Regions from separate parts of the Variovorax sp. V116 genome, predicted to be linked through region 2. Evidence: predicted binding sites of a transcription regulator. Region 2 holds the regulator's gene; the other holds the start of a gene.
What was found. The regulator HrcA, encoded in region 2, represses chaperone genes, less so after heat shock. The targets are predictions, from matches to a motif close to TTAGCACTCNNNNNNNNNGAGTGCTAA.

Region 1: a site for HrcA is predicted at 3,345-3,371, ahead of ACAM58_RS05760 (co-chaperone GroES). Genes of this name have one in related genera too.

What each region holds. Positions count from the first base shown of each region.
Region 1 is NZ_AP028661.1:1,242,588-1,253,388, reverse strand. It holds gene ACAM58_RS05770 (phospholipase D family protein) at 1-1,091, shown strand, start outside; gene ACAM58_RS05765 (TonB-dependent siderophore receptor) at 1,158-3,263, shown strand; gene ACAM58_RS05760 (co-chaperone GroES) at 3,455-3,745, shown strand; gene groL (chaperonin GroEL) at 3,776-5,428, shown strand; gene xylB (xylulokinase) at 5,503-6,978, opposite strand; gene ACAM58_RS05745 (helix-turn-helix domain-containing protein) at 7,024-7,962, opposite strand; gene ACAM58_RS05740 (carbohydrate kinase) at 7,976-8,944, opposite strand; gene ACAM58_RS05735 (transaldolase family protein) at 8,965-9,636, opposite strand; gene ACAM58_RS05730 (L-iditol 2-dehydrogenase) at 9,988-10,776, opposite strand; gene dalD (D-arabinitol 4-dehydrogenase) at 10,773-10,801, opposite strand, start outside.
Region 2 is NZ_AP028661.1:4,474,492-4,485,292, reverse strand. It holds gene ACAM58_RS21425 (hypothetical protein) at 148-375, opposite strand; gene ACAM58_RS21420 (recombinase family protein) at 447-1,010, shown strand; gene hrcA (heat-inducible transcriptional repressor HrcA) at 1,046-2,056, shown strand; tRNA gene ACAM58_RS21410 (tRNA-Ile) at 2,089-2,165, shown strand; tRNA gene ACAM58_RS21405 (tRNA-Arg) at 2,230-2,306, shown strand; gene cysC (adenylyl-sulfate kinase) at 2,595-3,191, shown strand; gene ACAM58_RS21395 (hypothetical protein) at 3,188-4,249, shown strand; gene greB (transcription elongation factor GreB) at 4,289-4,861, shown strand; gene ACAM58_RS21385 (bifunctional (p)ppGpp synthetase/guanosine-3',5'-bis(diphosphate) 3'-pyrophosphohydrolase) at 4,878-7,136, opposite strand; gene rpoZ (DNA-directed RNA polymerase subunit omega) at 7,238-7,441, opposite strand; gene gmk (guanylate kinase) at 7,472-8,092, opposite strand; gene ACAM58_RS21370 (YicC/YloC family endoribonuclease) at 8,101-9,015, opposite strand; gene ACAM58_RS21365 (serine/threonine-protein kinase) at 9,107-10,114, shown strand; gene ACAM58_RS21360 (PP2C family serine/threonine-protein phosphatase) at 10,111-10,801, shown strand, end outside.

The DNA.
Region 1 (10,801 bases), 2.2 Mb from region 2:
AGTTCTTCGGCGATTTCCGCCGGCTCAACCACCGCATGCACAACAAGCTCTTCGTGGCCGATGGCGCCATGGCCATCGCGGGCGGGCGCAACCTGGCCGACGAATACTTCCTGCGCAGCGAGGATGCCAACTTCATCGACTTCGAGCTCCTCATGGCGGGCCCCGTGGTTCCGGAAGCCGCCCGCATCTTCGACACCTACTGGAACAGCGAGGTGGTCTACCCGCTCCAGCGGGTTGCCGGCGCCAGCGGCACGCCGGAGGCCATGAAGTCGGAATTCGAAGCCGCCACCTCGGCGGTCCACGCCCCTGCGCCGGCCGCGCTTCAGGGCACCGACGTGATGGGCGACCCGCCGCTCGGCGTCCAGCTGGCCGACATCGGCCGCATGAAGTGGATGCGCGCCGACGCCCATGCCGCGGCCGACAGCCCCAACAAGGCGCTGGGCATCCTCGCGTCGCCCGCCGAATCGCTCGCTGCGCGCTTCCATGAGATGACCTCCACGGCGCGCTCGGACGTGGTGGTGATCTCGCCCTACTTCATTCCCGGCGACGAAGGCATGGCCCGCATCCGCGAGGGCCGGGCGCGCGGCGTGCGCATCAGCGTCATAACCAATTCGCTGGCCGACAGCGACGAGCCGCTGGTCAACATCAACTACAACCGCTACCGCGTCGACATGCTGAAGCTGGGCGTGAACCTGTACGAGGTCAGCACCCAGCAGCTCAAGCGCAACCGCCAGCTGCGCAGCCTGCTCAAGAAGGCGCGCGGCCGCCTGCATGCCAAGCTCGCGCTGGTCGACCGCGAGTGGGTGCTGCTCGGCTCGATGAACCTCGACCCGCGCTCGGCGCGGCTGAACACCGAATTCGGCGTTCGCGTGCGGAGTTTCGAACTGACCCAGGCACTTCTGTATGCCTACCAGCTGGACGACATCGAGGGCGTCTACCGCGTCGTGCTGATGCCCGACGGCGAGAACGTGCAATGGATAGGCACCGGCGACGTGGACAACGAGGTGCTCGACAGCGAGCCCGATTCGAGCCTGCTCACGCGGCTGCAGCTGCTGCTGTTCTCCTGGTTCGTGCCGACCGACCAGTTGTAGCGGACGTCTACAATAGGTAATGAGAGTTATTCTCATTAACTGTAAATAAAACGTCAACAAATTGCAATGAGATTCCGCATCCGGTCGTCACGCATCGCCTTTGCCTTGCTCCCCCTCGCTTCCATTTCCCCGCTCTCCATGGCACAAGGCCCCGGCACCGGACAGCCGGACCCGGCGAGCCCATCGCTGCCCGAAGTGCATGTGGTCGCCGAGCCCGAATCCGGCGGCTACAACCCCACGACCAGCAGCGGTGCCACGCGCACCAGCACGCCGCTGCGGGAGGTGCCGCAGTCGGTGCGCATCGTCTCCAGCCAGCTGATCGAGGACATGGGCGCAACGCGCCTGGCCGACACGGTGGATCTTGTGAGCGGGATCACGCGCCTCAACGACTTCGGCGGCACCTGGGACAACTTCGGCATCCGCGGGTTCAGCAGCACCGACATGGGATTCCTGGTCAACGGTTTCCCCGGATCGCGCGGCTACAACCCGCCGCGCGACACCGCCACGGTCGAGCGCTTCGAATTCCTCAAGGGGCCGGCGTCGGCCATCTACGGCAGCAGCGAGCCGGGCGGCACCATCAACATCGTCACGAAGAAGCCGGAGTTCACGCGCCGCAACACGGCCGACTTCAGCATCGGCAGCCAGGGCCTGCGCCGCAGCACGCTGGACAGCACCGGCGCGCTGAGCCGGAACGTGGCCTACCGGCTGAACCTGGCGGTGGAGGAAGGCGACAGCCGAAGCGACCTGCTGAGCAACAGGCGCACCCTGGTGGCACCCGCGCTGACCTGGGTCATCGACAACAAGACAGTGCTCAACTACGAGTCCGAATTCCTGCGTTCGAAAACGCCGCTGGACCGCGGGCTGATCAATGTTCGCGGCCTGCTCGGAACCCTGCCGCGCGACCGTGTGCTCAATGAGCCCGACGACGGCAACATGACGCTCACCAGCAATACGCACCAGCTCACGCTGGACCGCCAGCTGTCGGAAAACTGGCGCGCCCGCCTCGGTGCGAGCTACAAGGAAAGCACCTTCTCGGGCAACTACACCGAAGCGACTTCGCTCGCCAGCGACAACCGGACGCTCAACCGCCGCGCCACCTGGCGCCAGCTGCCGTCGCGCGACACGTCCTTCCAGGCGGAGCTGGAAGGCAAGTTCACGACCGGCGCGCTGGCCCACACGCTGCTGGTCGGCGTGGAAGCGTCCAGGCTGTGGATGAACACCGAAATCCTCCGCTCGGGCAACTACCCGATCGACATCTACCCGCCCGTCTATGGCAAGCCCCGGCCGCCGCTCACCTCGCTCACCTCCAGCTCGGACGAGCACCAGCGTGCGAGCGCCGTTTTCCTGCAGGACCAGATCAGCCTTTCGCCGCAGTGGAAGCTGCTGGTGGGCGCCCGCTACGACCACTTCAGGCAGCGCATCGAGGACCGCGTGAACCGCAACAGCGCCCAGAAGCACGATGCTGTTTCGCCGCGCGCCGGCCTCACCTACCTGCCGAACGACTGGAGCTCCTGGTACGTCTCGGCCGGCAAGTCGTTTCGCGGCAACAGCGGCACCGACAAGAACGGCCAGGCCTTCGATCCGCAGCGTTCCACCGCGCTGGAGGCCGGCCTGAAGCTGCAGACGGCGGACCAGCGCCTGGGCGCCAACCTGGCCGTGTTCGACATCAAGAAGACGAACGTGCTGACGGCCAGCGACACGCCCGGCTTCTCCGTGGCGGCCGGCGAGGTCAAGAGCAGCGGCTTCGAGGCAGACGTCTACGGCCAGATCGACAGGAACTGGCGGGTGAGCGGAAATTTCGCCTATGTCGACGCCCGCATCTCGAAGGACGCAACGCTGGCGCCCGGCACGCGCATCGTGAACATCCCGAGGACGAGCGCCGGCCTGTTCGCCATCCGCGAGGATGCGCTGGCCGACGGCAGCCGCTATGGCGTGGGTGCCGGCATCAACTACGTGGGCAACCGTTCGGGCAACGGCGCCGACACCTACTCGCTGCCGGCCTACACCACCGTCAAGCTGGTGAGCTTCTGGCAGATCAACAAGACCGCCCGCGTGTCGATCGACGTGCACAACCTCTTCAACCGGAACTTCTACACCGCCTCGTGGGGCAACCTGTACGTGATTCCGGGCGCCAGGCGCAGCGTCGTGGCCAGCCTGAAGCTGGACCTCTGAAGCCCTCGCGACCAAAAACCGAGCGCAGTTACAGCCCGGCGGGCCGCCCCGGCCTTGAAAGTCCGCCGATTGCCCTTATGATTAGCACTCGCTGCTGACGAGTGCTAACAAAGCCTCGCTTCCAGTCGATGGGCCGCCGGCCTTTTCCGCCGGCGCCCGACCACAACCCCGTTTCTTATCCAGGAGATGCAATGAAACTTCGTCCTTTGGCCGATCGCGTGATCGTCAAGCGTGTTGACAGCGAAACCAAGACCGCCTCTGGCATCGTCATCCCCGACGCAGCCGCCGAAAAGCCCGATCAGGGTGAAGTCCTGGCCGTCGGCCCCGGCAAGCGCACCGACAAGGGCGACCTGACCGCACTGACCGTCAAGGTCGGCGACCGCGTCCTGTTCGGCAAGTACAGCGGCCAGACCGTCAAGGTCGATGGCGACGAACTGCTGGTCATGAAGGAAGACGACCTCTTTGCCGTGGTCGAGAAGTAATCAATTCATCCCTATTCGGAGTAATAAAACATGGCAGCAAAAGACGTAGTCTTCGGCGGTGAAGCCCGCGCACGCATGGTCGAGGGTGTCAACATCCTCGCCAACGCCGTCAAGGTGACTCTGGGCCCCAAGGGCCGCAACGTGGTGCTCGAGCGCTCGTTCGGCGCCCCCACCGTCACCAAGGACGGTGTGTCGGTCGCCAAGGAAATCGAACTCAAGGACAAGCTCCAGAACATGGGCGCCCAGCTCGTGAAGGAAGTGGCCTCCAAGACCAGCGACAACGCCGGTGACGGCACCACCACCGCCACGGTGCTGGCCCAGGCCATCGTTCGCGAAGGCTTCAAGTACGTGGCCGCCGGCATCAACCCGATGGACCTGAAGCGCGGCATCGACAAGGCCGTGACGGCCCTGGTCGAAGAGCTGAAGAAGGCTTCCAAGCCCACCACCACGTCGAAGGAAATCGCTCAAGTCGGCTCGATCTCGGCCAACAGCGACGAAACCATCGGCAAGCTCATCGCTGACGCGATGGACAAGGTCGGCAAGGAAGGCGTGATCACCGTCGAAGACGGCAAGTCGCTGGACAGCGAACTCGACGTCGTCGAAGGCATGCAGTTCGACCGCGGCTACCTGTCGCCCTACTTCATCAACAACCCCGAGAAGCAATCGGCGCTGCTCGACAACCCCTTCGTGCTGCTGTTCGACAAGAAGATCAGCAACATCCGCGACCTGCTCCCCACGCTGGAACAAGTCGCCAAGGCTGGCCGTCCGCTCCTGATCATTGCCGAAGAAGTCGAAGGCGAAGCCCTGGCTACGCTGGTGGTGAACACGATCCGCGGCATCCTGAAGGTCGTGGCCGTGAAGGCACCTGGCTTCGGCGACCGCCGCAAGGCCATGCTGGAAGACATCGCCATCCTGACGGGCGGCAAGGTCATCGCTGAAGAAGTGGGCCTGACGCTCGAAAAGGTGACGCTGGCCGACCTGGGCCAGGCCAAGCGCATCGAAGTGGGCAAGGAAAACACCATCATCATCGACGGTTCGGGCGCTGCGGCCGACATCGAAGCCCGCGTGAAGCAAGTGCGCGTGCAGATCGAGGAAGCCACGAGCGACTACGACCGTGAAAAGCTGCAAGAGCGCGTGGCCAAGCTGGCCGGCGGCGTTGCAGTGATCAAGGTCGGCGCTGCCACCGAAGTCGAAATGAAGGAAAAGAAGGCACGCGTCGAAGACGCCCTGCACGCCACCCGCGCTGCAGTGGAAGAAGGCGTTGTGGCCGGCGGCGGCGTGGCTCTGCTGCGTGCCAAGCAAGCCGTGGGCGACAAGGTCAAGGGCGACAACGCCGACCAGGACGCCGGCATCAAGCTGGTGCTCAAGGCCATCGAAGCGCCCCTGCGCGAAATCGTGAACAACGCCGGCGGCGAAGCCTCGGTGGTGGTGAACGCCGTGCTGGCCGGCAAGGGCAACTACGGCTTCAATGCCGCCAACGACACGTACGGCGACATGCTCGAGCTGGGCATCCTGGACCCGACCAAGGTGACCCGCACCGCGCTGCAGAACGCAGCATCGGTGGCTTCGCTGCTGCTGACGACCGAAGCCATGGTCGCCGACGCACCGAAGGAAGAAGCCGGTGCCGGCGGCGGCATGCCCGACATGGGCGGCATGGGTGGTATGGGCGGCATGGGAATGTAATTTCCCGGCTGAGCTCCATTGCTCACCAAAACGAAAGGGCCGCGAAAGCGGCCCTTTTTCATTGCGCGTACGAATTAACGGAACTGGTCGCGCAGCGCCATATAGAGCGCCCGGAAGCGCACATGACGCGCCTTGTGCCCATCGGCACCTTCAAGCGAAGGCACCAGCTGTTGCTTCACCGGCGGCAGCGTGCACACCTCGGCCACGGTGCCGCCGTCAGCCAGCCAGGCAAGGCGGGCCGCGCCCAGCGCCCCACCCGTCTCGCTGCCCGCGTACAGCGTGAGCGGCAGCTCGAAGATATCGGCCAGCAGCTGGCCCCACCAGACACTGCGCGCGCCGCCACCCACCAGCGCCACTTCGCGCAGCGGCATGCCGGCCGGCAGGCGCAGGGTGTCGAAGCCGTCGCGCAGGCCGAAGCTCACGCCCTCGACCACGGCATAGGCGATCTCCGCCGGGCCGTGCGCATGCGTGAGCCCGAACAGCACGCCCTGCGCGTTGGGATTGTTGTGCGGGGAACGCTCGCCCGAAAGGTACGGCAGGAACAGCGGGCAGCGCGCGCGCTGCGTGGGCGCGACCGACGCGGCCGCTTCGAGCAGCGCGGCCTCGTCGACGAACCTGAAGGCCTTGGCGGCCCAGCTCACGGCGCTCGCAGCCGAGAGCATCACCGACATCTGGTGCCAGCGGCCGGGCAGCGCATGGCAGAAGGCATGCATCGCCTGCGCGGGGTTCGGCAGAAAGCGGTCGGTCGAGACGAACACCACGCCCGAGGTGCCAAGCGACACGAAGCCCTGCCCCGGTTCCACCAGCCCCATGCCCACGGCGCTGGCGGCGTTGTCGCCCGCGCCACCGGCGATGAGCACGCCAGCGGCGCCGTTCCCCACGCCCCAGCGCGCGGCCAGCTCGGGCTTGAGCTGCGCCGACACTTCGCTGCCCTCCACCAGCCGCGGCATGTACCCGCGCGTGAGCCCGGTGGCCGCGAGCAGTTCGTCGGACCAGTCGCGCGCGCCCACGTCGAGCCACAGCGTGCCGGCGGCATCGGACATTTCGCTGACGGCCTCGCCGCTCAGCATGAAGCGCAGCCAGTCCTTCGGCAGCAGCACGCGCGCCGTGCGGTTGAAGATTTCAGGCTCGTGCTCGCGCACCCACAGCAGCTTGGGCGCGGTGAAGCCGGGCATCGCAAGGTTGCCCGCGATCTCGCCCAGGCGCGGCACGGCGCGCGCAAGCGCCTCGCACTGCGGGCCGCTGCGTCCGTCGTTCCAGAGGATGGCGGGCCGCAGCACCTCGCCCGCGGCGTCGAGCAGCGTGGCGCCGTGCATCTGGCCCGACAGGCCGATGGCGCGCACGGCCGAGAGCGCTTCAGCATGCGCGCCGCGAAGCTCCGCCATCACCTGCTCCAGCGCCTGCCACCATTGGCTAGGCGCCTGCTCCGACCAGAGCGGCTCTGGCCTCTCGACCGTGAGCGGCGCACGCGCCACGCCGACGATGCGGTGGTCGCCGGCGAGCAGCAACGCCTTGAGCTCGGACGTGCCGAGGTCCAGTCCCAGATACAAGATGGTGCCCCCTGATTGGTGCCTTGAAAGCGCTTGGTGTGGGCGTCAGCCGAACCGCGTGTCGGCCTGGCGCCTGAACTCGCTCGGGGTCATGCCCTTGATCTCGAGGAAGCGCCGGTTGAAGTTGGCCACGTTGTTGAAGCCGACCTGGTAGCAGATGTCGGTCACGTAGTGGTCGGTCTGCATCAGCAGGTGGCAGGCGCTGTTGATGCGCACGCGGTTGACGAAGTCGGTGAAGCTGTTGCCGGTGGAGCGCCGGAAGAAGCGGCTGAAGCGGCTTTCGCTCATGCCGAGTTCGGCCGCCACGTCCGACATGGAGATCGGCTCCGCCATGTTGCTGGTGATGCGGTTGACGATGTCGTTGATCTGGTCGACCTGCGCATCGCCTTCGACGCCGTGCGCGCCCTGCATCTGCACGCTGGAGAGCAGCCGGTAGTCGGTGCATTGCGCGAGGTCGGCCATGAACTCGAGGAACAGCCCGAGCCGGCGCACGCCGCGCGCGGCCTTGATGCTGTCCCAGTGCGCCTGCGCCTGCTGCGACATGCCGAAGAACTCGATGCCGTGCCGCGCGCGCTCGAACAGCTGCATCACGTCGCGCAGCTCCGGAATCTCGGCCGCGGCGCGCTCGATGGGCTCGTGGCGGAACTGGATCACCCGGTCGCGGCCCGCGGCGCCGCCTTCGGGCACGTCCAGCGAGATCCAGTTGTGCGGCAGCCGCGGCCCGCAGAGCACGAGGTGCCCGGGCTGGAACGGCCCGATCCAGTCGCCGATGAAGGCCTTGCCCGAGGTTTCGGTGATCAGGTGCAGCTCGTAGTCTTCATGGAAGTGCCACCGCACCAGCGGGCTCGGAAAGCCGTGCGCGAGGCAGCGCACCAGGCCGGTTTCGGGGGCCTCGTAGCCCAGCGACGGGGAGCGCGCGATGTCGCGCTCCAGCTCGGGTTGGCGCTGACGGGGAATCGAGCGTTTGCGTGTGGACGTTGTCATGGCAGCACGGGGGTCAAGGCCGGGAAGCGACAGCCTCATTGTCTTCCTGCGCCAGCGCGGCGTGAACCGCGTCGAGCGTGGGTGGATCGGCGCCTTCGCGGGTGCAGTTGAGGGCGGCGGCGGTGGCGGCGAAGCGCATCACCTCGCGCCAGGCGCCGTCGCCGAGCGCGCCAAGCTGGGCCGGGTGCTCGACGCCGTGCGCGAGCAGCGAAACCGAGAGCCCGGCCGTGAAGGTGTCGCCCGCGCCGATGGTGTCGACCACCTTGACCCGCGGCGCCGCCACGGCAAGCGGCGCATGCCCGGTGCGCCAGAGCGTGGCGCCGGCGCCGCCGCGCGTGACGATCACGGCATGCGCGCCGGCCTGGAGGCACTCCGCGGCCAGCGCATCGACCGGCTGGCCGGGGGCGAGCAGTTCGGCGTCCTCGTCGCTGAGCTTGACGAGGTCGGCCATGGCCAGCCAGCCCGTCACGCGCTCGCGGTAGGCGGCCATGTCGGGAATCAGGCTGGGCCGCACGTTCGGATCGAACACGATCACGCGGCGCCCGGCGTTGGCCGTGACCAGCTCGGCAATGCGCGTGGCCGCCGGCTCCTGCAGCAGCGAGATCGAGCCGAAATGAAGGAAGCGGCACTCCGCCGGCAGCTGCGGCGGCGGCTCGGGCGCCCAGGTGGCATCGGCGCTGCCGCGCGTGTAGAAGGCGTAGCGGTTGGTCTCGGGCGTGCGCTCGACGAAGGCCAGCGTCGACGGCGCATTGCTGCGCAGGATGAAGCTGGTATCGACGCCGTTGCGTTCGAGAAAGCGCATCAGCCGTTCGCCGAACAGGTCGGTCGACAGCTGCGTGAGAAAGCCGGTGGGCTGGCCCAGGCGCGCGCAGGCCACGGCCGTGTTGAGCGGCGAACCGCCCTCGTGGCCGAGGAACGCGAGCGCACCGGCTTCGCTGGCGGTGAAATCGATGAGGGCTTCGCCCGTGAGTGCAATGCGCATGGTTCTCGGATTCTCTTCTGTCAGGGCAAGCTGCGCGCATCGGCCAGGAAGCCGCGCTCCGCGGCCAGCGTGGCGGGATGGTCGAGCAGCTCGGCAAAGAGGCGCGGCGGAATCGTGATGGCGCCCACGCCCAGAGCCAGCAACGCAAGATAGGCCTCGCGCGAGCGGATGCTGGCGACCAGCAGGCGCGTGCCCGACGAAGGCCGCTGCGCCACCAGCGCCTGCATCTGCGCGATCAGCGCCAGCCCGTTGACGCCGGCATCGTCGAGCCGGCCGAGGTACGGTGCCGCGTAGGCCGCGCCCAACTGCGCGGCAAAGTGGGCCTGCTCGGGCGCATACACGGCGGTCCAGGTGACGGGCACGCCCTGCGCGATGAGCCGCGCGCCGGCATCCAGGCCCTGGCGCGTGGCGGGAATCTTCACGACCAGCTGGCCCCGGTCGAAGTGCGGGAGCAAGGCGGCCGCATCTTCGAGCATGCCGTCGACGTCGCTGGAATACACCTGCGCCTGCACCTGGCGTGCGCCCAGTTCGATGCAGCGCTTCAGCAGACCGGGCAATTCACCGCGGCCGATGCCGGCGCGCTTGAGCAGCGTGGGGTTGGTCGTCACGCCATGCACCACCGGATGCGGCAGGCAGGCCTGCAATTCAGGCAGGTCGGCGCTGTCGAGGTACAGATGGAAGTCTTCGTTCATGACTGTGCGTTGTTGGCGCTGTTGTTCTTGGCGCTGTTGTTCGGGGCGCTTCTGTTCAGGGCGTGTGCACAGATCACCGGGTACTCCCCTCCGCGAATGTCCCCCGGCCTGCGGCCTCCTCCTTGATTTCGCTGCGGGGAGCACCCGATGCTCTGTGCACTTGGGCACGCCGCTGGTGTACCGCTGATCAACCGCTGCTCTGAACACGCTCCCGCTGATGGGGTGCCTTGCGCAGCGAAATCAAGGGGGAGGCCGAAGGCCGGAGGACATTCGCGGAGCAAGGTACCCCGTCGGCGGGAGCGCGCCCTGAACGAAGACCAGCGCACAAGAACGAAAAAGCAGGTTCTCATCTCAGCTCATGACATTACCGCCATCGACATTGAGAGTCTGCGCCGTGATGTAGCGCGCCTCGTCGCTGGCAAGAAACACGGCCGCCCCCGCGATGTCGGCCGGCACGCCCATGCGGCCGAGCGGCACCTCCAGGCCCACGCGGCGCTTCTTCTCGCCCGGTGGCAGCCCCTCGGCCTTGGCGAACAGGCTGTCGACATGGTCCCACATCGGCGTGTCGACCACACCGGGTGCAATGCCGTTGACACGGATGCCGTGCGGCGCCATGGCCAGCGCGGCGCTCTGGGTGTAGCTGATGACCGCCGCCTTGGTCGCGCAGTAGTGCGACACCAGCGCCTCGCCGCGCCGCCCCGCCTGCGAGGCCATGTTGATGACCGACGCCCCCTGCGTGCCGGCCTCCACCATGTGGCGCAGCACGGCCTGCATCACGAAGAACATGCCCTTCACGTTGACCGCGAACAGCCGGTCGAACGAAGCCTCGTCGCTGTCGAGCAGCGGCGCCAGGTCGAACACCGCGGCGTTGTTGAACAGCGTGTGGATCGGCCCGAAGGCGACCTGTGCCTCGGCCAGCATGTGCGCGATGGCCTGCGTGTCGGTCACGTCGGCCGCGATGTAGGCGAGCTTGTCGGGGTGCTGCTGCTGCAGCGCGCGCACGGCCTCGGGCGCCGCCGCGGCGCGGTCGATCACGCTGCAGCGCGCGCCCTCGGCAATGCAGGCCTCGGCCACGGCCAGGCCGATGCCGCCACCGGCGCCGGTCAGCAGCACGTGGCGGTTCTTCAAACGTTCGCTCATTTCGTTGCTCCAGGGTTCTTCAGGA
Region 2 (10,801 bases):
CGGACGGTCAAGCGCCGCCGTCGCCACCCGTGGTCCAGTTCGTCGCCCCCTTGAACCTGCCCCTTTATTGCTAAGCCGGAAGTTCGGGGACCCGCTTGCGGGGGAAAGACCCTCGCGCACCCTGTACCCGGCAATTCGTCGCTGTGATCAATCTGCCCGCATGTCTGGAAGGTTTTCCGTTGGTGCCTTGCCTGGCTCTCTTCTCCCGTTGGTTCGGCCTTGTGCCATGCCTTCTCTGACTCCGTCTCGCACTGCGGTTCTGACCACGAGATACAGCGCATAAAACAGGGCCGTGGTGATCACTGCACCGATCACGGCCTGAAAGATCAGACCTTGCCACATGGCGTTTTGAAGTTCCTGAAGATGCCTATCCATTCCCGCTCCTCAACGTGTTGTTGCCAAATGTACTATGCTATGAAAACAATAGCGCTTAGTGAGGCGGGCTGATGTTGGTTGGCTATGCGAGGGTGTCCACGAATGAACAGGAAACGCAGCTCCAGTTGGACGCATTGAAGGCGGCAGGAGTCCGCACGATCTACGCGGAGAAGACGAGTGGGATTGGCCCTCGGCCAGAGCTGCACCGGGCGCTAAGTGCGTTGCGACCTGGCTACACGCTGGTGGTCTACAAAGTGGATCGGCTCGCTCGGAGTCTCAAGGACCTCTTGCATCTGCTCGAGCGTTTGCGTTCAGGCGGGGCATCGTTGCGATCGCTGACCGAGCCGGTTGACACGTCGTCAGCGATGGGCGAATTGGTGCTGCAAATTCTGGGAGCTGTTGCCCAGTTTGAGCGGTCGATCATCCGGGAGCGCTGCGAGGCCGGCCGGGTCGCCGCGAGGGCAAGGGGGGTTAGATTCGGGCGACAGCGGATGTTTTCCAAGACTGAAGACCGATTGGCCTTTGAGCTTTACACCCGAGGGAATTTGAGTTTCAAGGAGATTGGCGGGTTGCTTGGTGTGAGCTACACCGCCGCTAGGGACGCGGTTCGGCGGGAGATTGCCTTCCGCCGCTGACCGAAATTTTTAACGTACAACACTAAAATCTTGCAATGCTGGACGACCGTGCCAAGTTGCTCCTCAAGACGCTGGTCGAGCGTTATATCGCCGAAGGCCAACCGGTCGGGTCGCGGACTTTGTCGCGCGCCCCGGGCCTTGACCTGTCTCCCGCGACCATCCGAAACGTCATGTCCGACCTCGAGGGTTTGGGGCTGATCACCAGCCCACACACCTCGGCCGGACGCATTCCCACCGCGCGCGGCTACCGGCTGTTCGTCGACACCATGCTCACCGCCCAGCGCGAGCACATGAACGCGCCGAGCCACCTGCCCCCTGACCAGCCGCAGAAGGTGATTGCCAACGCGGCCAACCTGCTGTCCAACCTGTCGCAGTTCGTCGGCGTGGTCATGACGCCGCGGCGCGCCTCGGTCTTCAAGCAGATCGAGTTCCTGCGGCTCTCGGACCGGCGGCTGCTGGTGATCATCGTCTCGCCCGACGGCGACGTGCAGAACCGCGTGATCTTTCCGGAAGCCGATTACACGCAGTCGCAGCTGGTGGAAGCATCGAACTACATCAATGCCCACTACGCGGGCCTGACCATCGAGCAGGTGCGCGACCGCCTGCAGTCCGAGGTCGAAAAACTGCGCGGCGAAATTGCCGCGCTGATGCAGGCGGCGGTCAAGGTCAGCTCCGAGGTGCTCACCGAGGCGCAGGAAGACGACGTGGTGATCTCCGGCGAGCGCAACCTGCTTTCCGTCACCGATTTTTCGAGCGACATGGGGCAGCTGCGCCGTGCCTTCGAGCTGTTCGAGCAGAAGGCGCAGCTGATGCGGCTGCTCGACGTGTCGAGCAAGGCAGAGGGCGTGCGCATCTTCATCGGCGGCGAAAGCCAGGTGGTGCCGATCGAGGAGCTTTCCATCGTCAGCGCCAACTATGAAGTCGACGGGCAGGTGGTGGGCACGCTGGGCGTGATCGGCCCCACCCGCATGCCGTACGAGCGAATGATCCAGATCGTGGACATCACCTCGCGGCTGGTCAGCAATGCGTTGAGCCACCGCAAGTGAGCGACGCCGCGAATAGAATCGTGGCCTCTCGTGGGCCGTTAGCTCAGTTGGTTAGAGCAGCGGACTCATAATCCGTTGGTCGATGGTTCAAGCCCATCACGGCCTACCAATTGCATTCATTTCTGAGCTTGGTCCGCCAGGGGCCAAAAATGGATGCTATAATCGATAGCTGTGCGGCTGTAGCTCAGTTGGATAGAGTACTTGGCTACGAACCAAGGGGTCGTGGGTTCAATTCCTGCCAGCCGCACCACTCTTTGAAGGGTTAGGACATTACGTGTCCTAACCCTTTTTCTTTTGCGCGGCTCTCTGCGGAATATTTTTCCGTTCAACGAGATCACGGGCAATGTTCCCGCTCCGGGCTCCATTCAATGCAATCGATCCTGCGCCGGATCGCCCTCGACCTTCGGGTGCTGTTGAGGCATTCTTGTTGTTCACCGGAGGAGCCGGAAGAAAACGAGCCGCTTGAGAACCTTCGTCTTCCTTCACGCCGGGTGAGCCGCTGCCTTGAGGCGCCGCGCCCGGCCAGACCTGTTTTTCGATGCCAGAACAGTTGCAGAAACCAGACGCCGATCGTCCTGCTTCGACAACAACACTGCGGCCGCCGCCCGTCATTTGGCTCACGGGGCTGTCCGGCGCGGGAAAGTCCACCATCGCCGCCGCCTTGCAGCCCTTGCTGCGCGCCAGGGGCGTGGGTGCCGTGCGGCTGGATGGCGACGAGGTCCGCAAGGGACTGAACCACGGGCTCGGCTTCAGCGCGGAAGACCGCCACGAGAACATCCGCCGCATTGCCCACATCGCTCGGCTGTTGAACGAGCAGGGCATGGTGGCAATCGTTGCCGTCGTTTCACCGCTGCAGGCGCTCCGGGATCTCGCGCGCTCGATCGTCGGCCCTTCGTACCACGAGGTCTTCGTGCACGCGCCCCTGGAAGTCTGCGAGCGGCGCGACCCCAAGGGGATGTATGCGCGAGCGCGGCAGGGCGCGATCGCGCGCTTCACCGGCGTGTCCGACATCTTCGAAGCCCCGGCAAACCCCGCGCTCACAGTCGACACTTCCAGCTGCGATGTCTCGGCTGCGGTGCAGCAGATCATGGCTTCGCTGGAGGGAACGGCGCCAACCCGGACGCTGCATCAATGACGCCCGCAAGAAAAAACCACCTGATGATTGCCGGCACGGGGCGCGCCGGCACGACCTTCCTCGTCCAGTACCTGGCGGCTTGCGGGCTGGACACGCATCTTGCAAGGCATCCGGACGCGAGCACCTACAACGGGGACGCCAACGCGGGCCTCGAGGACCTGCCCTTCGACAACCCCGATCTGCCCTACGTCATCAAGTCGCCCTGGCTGCATGCCTATGCCACGCGCCTGCTCGCGGACCCGTCCATCGCGCTCGATGCGGTGATCTTTCCGATGCGCAGCATCGTGGAAGCCTCCACCAGCCGCGTGGTCAACGAGCTGCGCGCACGGTATGCCATGGAGGGCCTGCCGGACGATTGCCGGCTCTGGGAGTCGTGGGGGACCACGCCGGGCGGCATCGTCTATTCGCTCAACCCGATCGACGAAGCACGCCTTCTTGCGCTGGGCTTTCATGAGTTGATGCACACGCTGGTCAAGCACGACGTGCCGCTGGTGATGCTCGACTTTCCGCGTCTCGTGGAGGACCCGGCGTATCTCTACGACAAGCTGCATCCGGTCCTGGGTGCGAAGCTCGACAGGGAGCGGGCGCTGTCGGCCCATCGGGAGACGGCGGTGCCGTCGAAGGTCCGCGTGGGCAGGGAGCTTGCTGCCCACACCGCGCAGGCGCCGGGCAGCATCGAATTTCCTTCCCAGGCCACCCTGGACCGCGTGGCGATCAAGCGTGAGCTGGACAAGGCCGTGTCCGAGTGCGCGGTGCTCCAGCGGAAACTCGACGAGGCAATGGCTTGCCGCGCTGAGCAGCAGCGCGAACTGGACGAAGCCATTGCCGGCCGCACGGCCTGCCAGCAGCATTTGAGCGAGGCAATCGCCGAACGCGATGCGCGCCAACATGAACTCGCCGAATGCCAGCGCAGCCAGGCCGTTCTCGCGCAGGACCTGGAGCGCGCGAGATTGCGCACCTCGCACCTGGAAGCGCAATGCACGGCACTTCGGGCCTCGAACTCGTGGCGCGTGACGGCGCCGCTGCGCACCCTGTCGCGAATGTTGAAAATACGGTGAAAAGCCCATCCCTTCCTTGAGACCAGAGGTTCTACCAAGTTGAGCAAAGCATTCACCAAGGAAACCGAGAGCGACGGTGACGACGACGGCGGTGAAAGCACCGCGCCCGCACTGCCGAGCGGCAGCAAGAACTACATGACGCCGGCCGGCTATGCCCGCCTGCGCGACGAACTGCTTCAGCTGATGGACGAAGAGCGCCCGAAGGTCGTCGAAGCCGTGCACTGGGCCGCCAAGAACGGCGACCGCTCCGAGAATGGCGACTATCTCTACGGCAAGAAGCGGCTGCGGGAAATCGATCGGCGCATCCGCTTTCTCACCAAGCGGCTCGAAATCGCCGAAGTGACCGATCCGTCGGTCCATCACGGCAGCGACCAGGTGTTCTTCGGCGCAACAGTGCGCTATGTGGACGAAACGGGCGACGAGCGCAGCGTGACGATCCTGGGCATCGACGAGGCGGACAGCGCCCAGTCGCAGGTCAGCTGGATCTCCCCGATTGCCCGCGCGCTGCTCAAGTCGCGCGAAGGCGACGTGGTGAAGCTCGTGACGCCGGGCGGCGCCCATGAGGTCGAGCTGCTGTCGGTCAGCTATCCGGCGCCGGGCACGGCGCGCTAGCCTTCCTGCCCGCCGGTCAGGGCGCGGGAACCGTCCTTGCGGCGGTCAGCACAGAGGCCGTGCGCCGCGCGGCACGCAGCACGCTGTCCAGGTGGGTGCGGTCGCGCACCGCAATCACGAAGCGCAGGTCGGTCGAATCCTGCGGCGTCTCGTCGGCCATTTCGACGTGCGTGATGTCGGCTTCGGCGTCGGCCAGGGTCGCGGCCACGCGCGCGAGCACGCCCTTGTCGTTGCGCACCGTGATGACCACGCCGGTTTCGAAGGTGCGGGTCGGCTCGTCCGCCCATTCGACCGCGAAGAAACGCTCGCTGTCCTTGTGGCGCAGGCGCTGGCCCACGCCGCAGGACTCGGTGTGCACGACCAGCCCTTCGCCATGGCCGAGATAGCCCACGATCTCGTCGCCCGGAATCGGCCGGCAGCACAGCGCAAAGCGGACCGACGAGTTCTCGCTGCCATCCAGCGTGACGGCGCCCTGGGAAATGGTCTCGTGCGAGATGAAGCGCTCGCGGCTCAGCAGCAGCGCATCGGGCCGCTCGCCGAGTTCGGACAGCATGGCCACCAGCCGCTTTGCCACGATGCTGGCAATCCGCTTGCCCAGGCCAATGTCGGTCAGCAGCTCGGCGCGCGTGCGGTTGCCGGTGAAGCGCAGCAGCTTTTCCCACAGCGCCTGGTGCTCGGCGTCCTCGGCCGGCAGCTTGCTGAGGCCTTCGGCGCGCAGTGCCTGGGCCAGCAGCTTCTCGCCCAGGCCTTCGGACTCGGCATGGGCCAGGGTCTTCAGGTAGTGGCGGATCTTGGAGCGCGCCCGGCCGGTTCGCACGAAGCCGAGCCACGCGGGATTGGGCGTGGACACGGGCGCGGTGATGACCTCGACCACGTCCCCGTTCTTGAGCTCCGTGCGCAGCGGCACCTGGTCGCCGTTGATGCGTGCCGCGGAGGTGTGGTCGCCGATGTTGCTGTGGATGGCGTAGGCAAAGTCGACCACCGTGGCGCCGCGCGGCAGCGCGAGGATCTGGCTCTTCGGCGTGAAGACGTAGACCGCATCCGGGAACAGGTCGACCTTGACGTGGTCCCAGAACTCGGCGGCGTCGCGGGTTTCGTCCTGGATGTCGAGCAGCGACTGCAGCCACTTGGTGCCGAGCCGGTCGTTGCTGGCCGCGTTCGGCTCGGCCGCCTTGTAGAGCCAGTGCGCCGCCACGCCCGATTCGGCCACCACGTGCATGGCCTCGGTGCGCAGCTGGAACTCCACGTTCACGCCGGCCGGACCCACCAGCGTGGTGTGCAGCGACTGGTAGCCGTTGAGCTTGGCGATCGCGATGTGGTCCTTGAACTTGCCCGGCAGCGGCTTGTACATCTGGTGCAGGATGCCAAGGCCGGTGTAGCAGGCGATCACGTTCGGCACGATCAGGCGAAAGCCGTAGATGTCGGTCACCTGGGCGAAGCTCAGGTGCTTTTCCTCCATCTTGCGGTAGATCGAATAGAGCGTTTTCTCGCGTCCCGCGATGCGCAGCGTCATGTTGGCGTTGGCAAAGGCGGTCTCGACCTCGCGCTGCACCTTCTGGATCAGGTCGCGGCGGCGCCCGCGCGCCTTGGCCACGGCCTTGGACAGGGTGGCATAGCGCCACGGTTTCAGATGGCGGAACGACAGTTCCTGCAGTTCGCGGTACGTTTGGTTCAGGCCCAGCCGGTGCGCGATGGGCGCGTAGATTTCGAGCGTTTCGCGTGAGATCCGGGCCCATTTCTCGCGCGGCGCATCGTCGAGCGTGCGCATGTTGTGCGTGCGGTCGGCCAGCTTGACCAGGATCACGCGCACGTCGCGCGCCATGGCCAGCAGCATCTTGCGGAACGACTCGGCCTGGTTTTCCTCGCGGGTGTTGAACTGCAGCTTGTCCAGCTTGGTGAGCCCGTCGACCAGCTCGGCCACCGGCGCGCCGAAGCGCTCGATCAGCTCGGGCTTGGTGACCCCGCAGTCCTCGATGGCATCGTGCAGCAGGGCGGCCATCAGCGCCTGTGCGTCGAGCTTCCATTCGGCGCATTGCGCCGCTACGGCAATGGGGTGGGTGATGTAGGGCTCGCCGCTGTTGCGCAGCTGGCCCAGGTGGGCTTCGTCGGCAAAGCGGTAGGCGCGGCGCACCAGCTCGGTGTCTTCGGGGCTCAGGTAGTCGAGCCTGGCGGTCAGCGCGGCAAAGCTCGCGGCAGCCGCATTCAGCGCCGCCGGGCTCGGCTTGGGCGTGCCCCCCGTGGGGGCATGGGACTGATGTTTGGCAACCGCGCTCATGGCTACCACTTTAGCGTGACCGCTCTATGGACGCGTCCAGACGTAAAAAAAGCACCGCTTTGCGGTGCCTTTTCGTTGCAGGGCTGCGTCAGAAACAACGATCAGCCCGGCACCTTCTTGAGCATTTCCAGGCCGATCTTGCCTTCGGCGATTTCGCGCAGGGCCGTGACGGCGGGCTTGTTCTTGCTCTCGATCTTGGGTGCATGGCCCTGGCTCAGCATGCGCGCACGGTAGGTGGCGGCCAGGACCAGCTGGAAGCGGTTGGGGATCTGAAGCAGGCAATCTTCGACGGTGATGCGGGCCATGATGGAGTCTTTCGGTCGGTGAGCAGGAAATCAGGGGATGTTCAGGGCGGCGAATGTGTCGGCACGTGCGCGGCGCTGTGCAGAATACCGAAGCCGCTGAGCGTGGACGATCGCCTTGAGATCGAAAAGCGCGCGCTCAAATAACTCGTTGATTATAACGAAGTCGAATTCCCCCGCCCGGGCCATCTCTTCGGCGGCATTCTTGAGGCGCAGCTCGATGACGGCCGCGCTGTCTTCGCCGCGCCGCTCCAGCCGGGAGCGCAGTTCTTCCCAGCTGGGCGGCAGGATGAAGATCATCACGGCGTTGGCGAAGGTCTTGCGGATCTGGATGGCGCCCTGGAAGTCGATTTCCAGGATGACGTCGGCCCCCTGGGCGATGCGCTCCTCGATGGCTTTCTTGGAGGTGCCGTAGCGGTGCCCGTGCACGTGGGCCCACTCCACGAACCCATCCGCCGCGATCATGGCGTCGAATTCGGAGGGCGAGGTAAAGAAATACTCCCGGCCGTGCTTTTCCTGCCCGCGCGGTGGCCGGGTGGTGTGGGAAACCGAGGGCTGGACGGCTGTGTCCAGCTCCATGAGCGCCTTGACCAGGCTCGATTTGCCGGCACCGCTGGGTGCCGCCACGACAAAGATGTTGCCTGGATAGTCCATTCGCTCGCTCATTCGATGTTCTGTACCTGTTCGCGCATCTGCTCGATCAGCACCTTCATGTCCACGCCGATGCGGGTGAGCTCCAGCGCGGCCGACTTGGAGCCCAGTGTATTGGCCTCGCGATGCAGCTCCTGGATCAGGAAGTCCAGCCGCTTGCCGATTTCGCCGCCCTTCTTGAGCAGCCGCTCGATCTCGTCGAGGTGCGAATTCAGCCGCGTGAGCTCTTCCGCCACGTCGATGCGGATGGCAAAGGCGGTGGCCTCGGTCAGCGCGCGGTCCTGGGCGGCCTCGGGCAGGGTGCCGCCGGTCAGGCCCATGGCTTCCTGCCAGCGCTCCAGGAAACGAGCGCGCTGCTGCTCGACCAGCTGCGGAATCAGCGGACCGGCCTGTTCGACCAGCGCGCGCAGCTGGGCGAGGTGGGCCTCCAGCATCTTGGCGAGCCGCGCGCCTTCGCGCTGGCGGGCCGACATCAGCGCATCCAGCGCCTTGCCGGCCACCTCGAGCAGGTCGCCGCCCCAGTCGCCGCGGGCGGCGCTGTCGCCGCCGGCCAGGCGCAGCACGTCGGCCACGCTCAGTTCGCGGGCGCCCGGCAGCCAGGCCTTGATGCCGTCCTGCACGCCGTTGAGCCGCTGCAGCAGCTTGACGGAGGGCTCGACGACGCCCGCCTGGGCGGTGTTCTCGATGGCGGCGCGCACCTCCACCTTGCCGCGCTTGAGCTTGCCCGTGAGCAGCTCGCGCAGCGCGGTTTCATGCTGGCGCAGTTCCTCCGGCAACTTGAAGGTGAGGTCGAGGAAGCGGCTGTTGACCGAGCGGATTTCGACCCCGAGACGGCCCGCGGCGGCAGGCCGTGCCTCGGCTTCGGAGTGGCTGCCGGCGGGGCCGTTCTGGCCACTGGCATAGCCGGTCATGCTGTAAACTGGCATTGCGCCTCACTATGGTTTTGCTTGCAAGCACCGAGGCGTCGGCATGGCGTTCGCTTGCCGCACCATCGCCTTCGGGCGAAACTCCCGGATTATGTCAAAGGTCAAGCCTTCGCCCCTGCTGCCCGATACGGTCATTGGCGGTTACCGCATCGTTCGCCGGCTTTCCGCAGGCGGTTTTGGCGTTGTCTACCTCGCCATAGACCCCAGCGGACAGCAGGTTGCCATCAAGGAATACCTGCCATCTTCGCTCGCCACGCGCGGGCCGGGCGAGCTGACGCCCGAAGTGGCGCCCGAAAAGCTCTCGCTCTACCGGCTCGGCCTCAAGAGCTTTTTCGAGGAAGGGCGCTCGCTCGCGCAGATTTCGCACGCCTCGGTGGTCAGCGTTCTCAACTTCTTTCGCGAGAACGAAACCGTCTACATGGTCATGAACTACCTGGAGGGCGCCACCCTGCAGGACTTCGTGGTGACCGCGCGCGACCTGAAAAGGCCCAAGGTCTTCCGCGAATCGACCATCCGGTCGCTGTTCGACGAGATCCTGCGCGGCCTTCGCATCGTGCACCAGTACAAGATGCTGCACCTGGACATCAAGCCCGCCAACATCTTCGTCACCGACGACGACCGGGCGGTGCTGATCGACTTCGGCGCCGCGCGCGAGGTGCTCAGCAAGGAGGGCATCTTCATCCGGCCGATGTACACCCCCGGCTTTGCCGCGCCCGAGATGTACCGGCGCGACTCGTCGATGGGTCCCTGGACCGACATCTACGCCATCGGTGCCTGCATCTATGCCTGCATGCAGGGCTATCCGCCCAACGACGCCCCGCGCCGCATCGAGAAAGACCGGCTCAGCCTGTCGCTGTCGCGCCTGCGCGGCGTGTACTCCGACAATCTCATCGAGGTGGTCGAATGGTGCATGTCGCTCGATCCGCTCTCGCGTCCGCAGTCGGTCTTTGCGCTGCAAAAGGAGCTCAGCCGCGAAGGCGAGCGCCGCTATACCAAGCTCACCGTCGGCGAAAAGGTGCGGCTTTCATTTGACAACATCCGCTCCTTCGACAAGAAGGCCCTGCCTAGGGCGGCGGCACCTACCACGCGCCCGGCATGAAATTCTCGGTATTCCAGGTCAGCCGCAAGGGCGGCCGTCTCAAGAACGAAGACCGCATGGGCTACTGCTACACGCGGGAGTCGGGCCTTTTCGTGCTGGCCGACGGCATGGGCGGCCACCCCGAGGGCGAGGTTGCGGCCCAGCTGGCGCTGCAGACCATCGCGGCCCTCTACCAGCGCGAAGCGCGCCCCACCGTCAAGGACGTCAAGGCCTTCCTGGCCGAATCGGCCATGGCGGCGCACCAGCAGATCATGCGGTACGCGAGCCACAAGGCCATGCTCGACACGCCGCGCACCACCGTCGTCGCGGCGCTGCTCCAGGGCACCACGGCCACCTGGATGCACTGCGGCGACTCGCGCCTCTACGTGGTGCGCGACGGCCGCCTGCTGACCCGCACGCGCGACCATTCGCATGCCGAGCGCCCGCGTCCGCATGGCGCGGACATGCCGGTCAACCGCAACCTGCTGCTCACCTGCCTGGGCTCGCCGACCACGCCGCTGTTCGACATTTCGGCCCCGCTGCAGCTGCAGCGCGGCGACCGCATCATGCTGTGCTCCGACGGCGTCTGGGGCGTGCTCGACGACGCCGTCATCGTGCACACGCTGTCCTCCGACAAGCCGGTGTCCGACGCCGCGCCCGACCTGGCCGAAATGGCGCTGCGCAAGGGCGGCGCGCACAGCGACAACG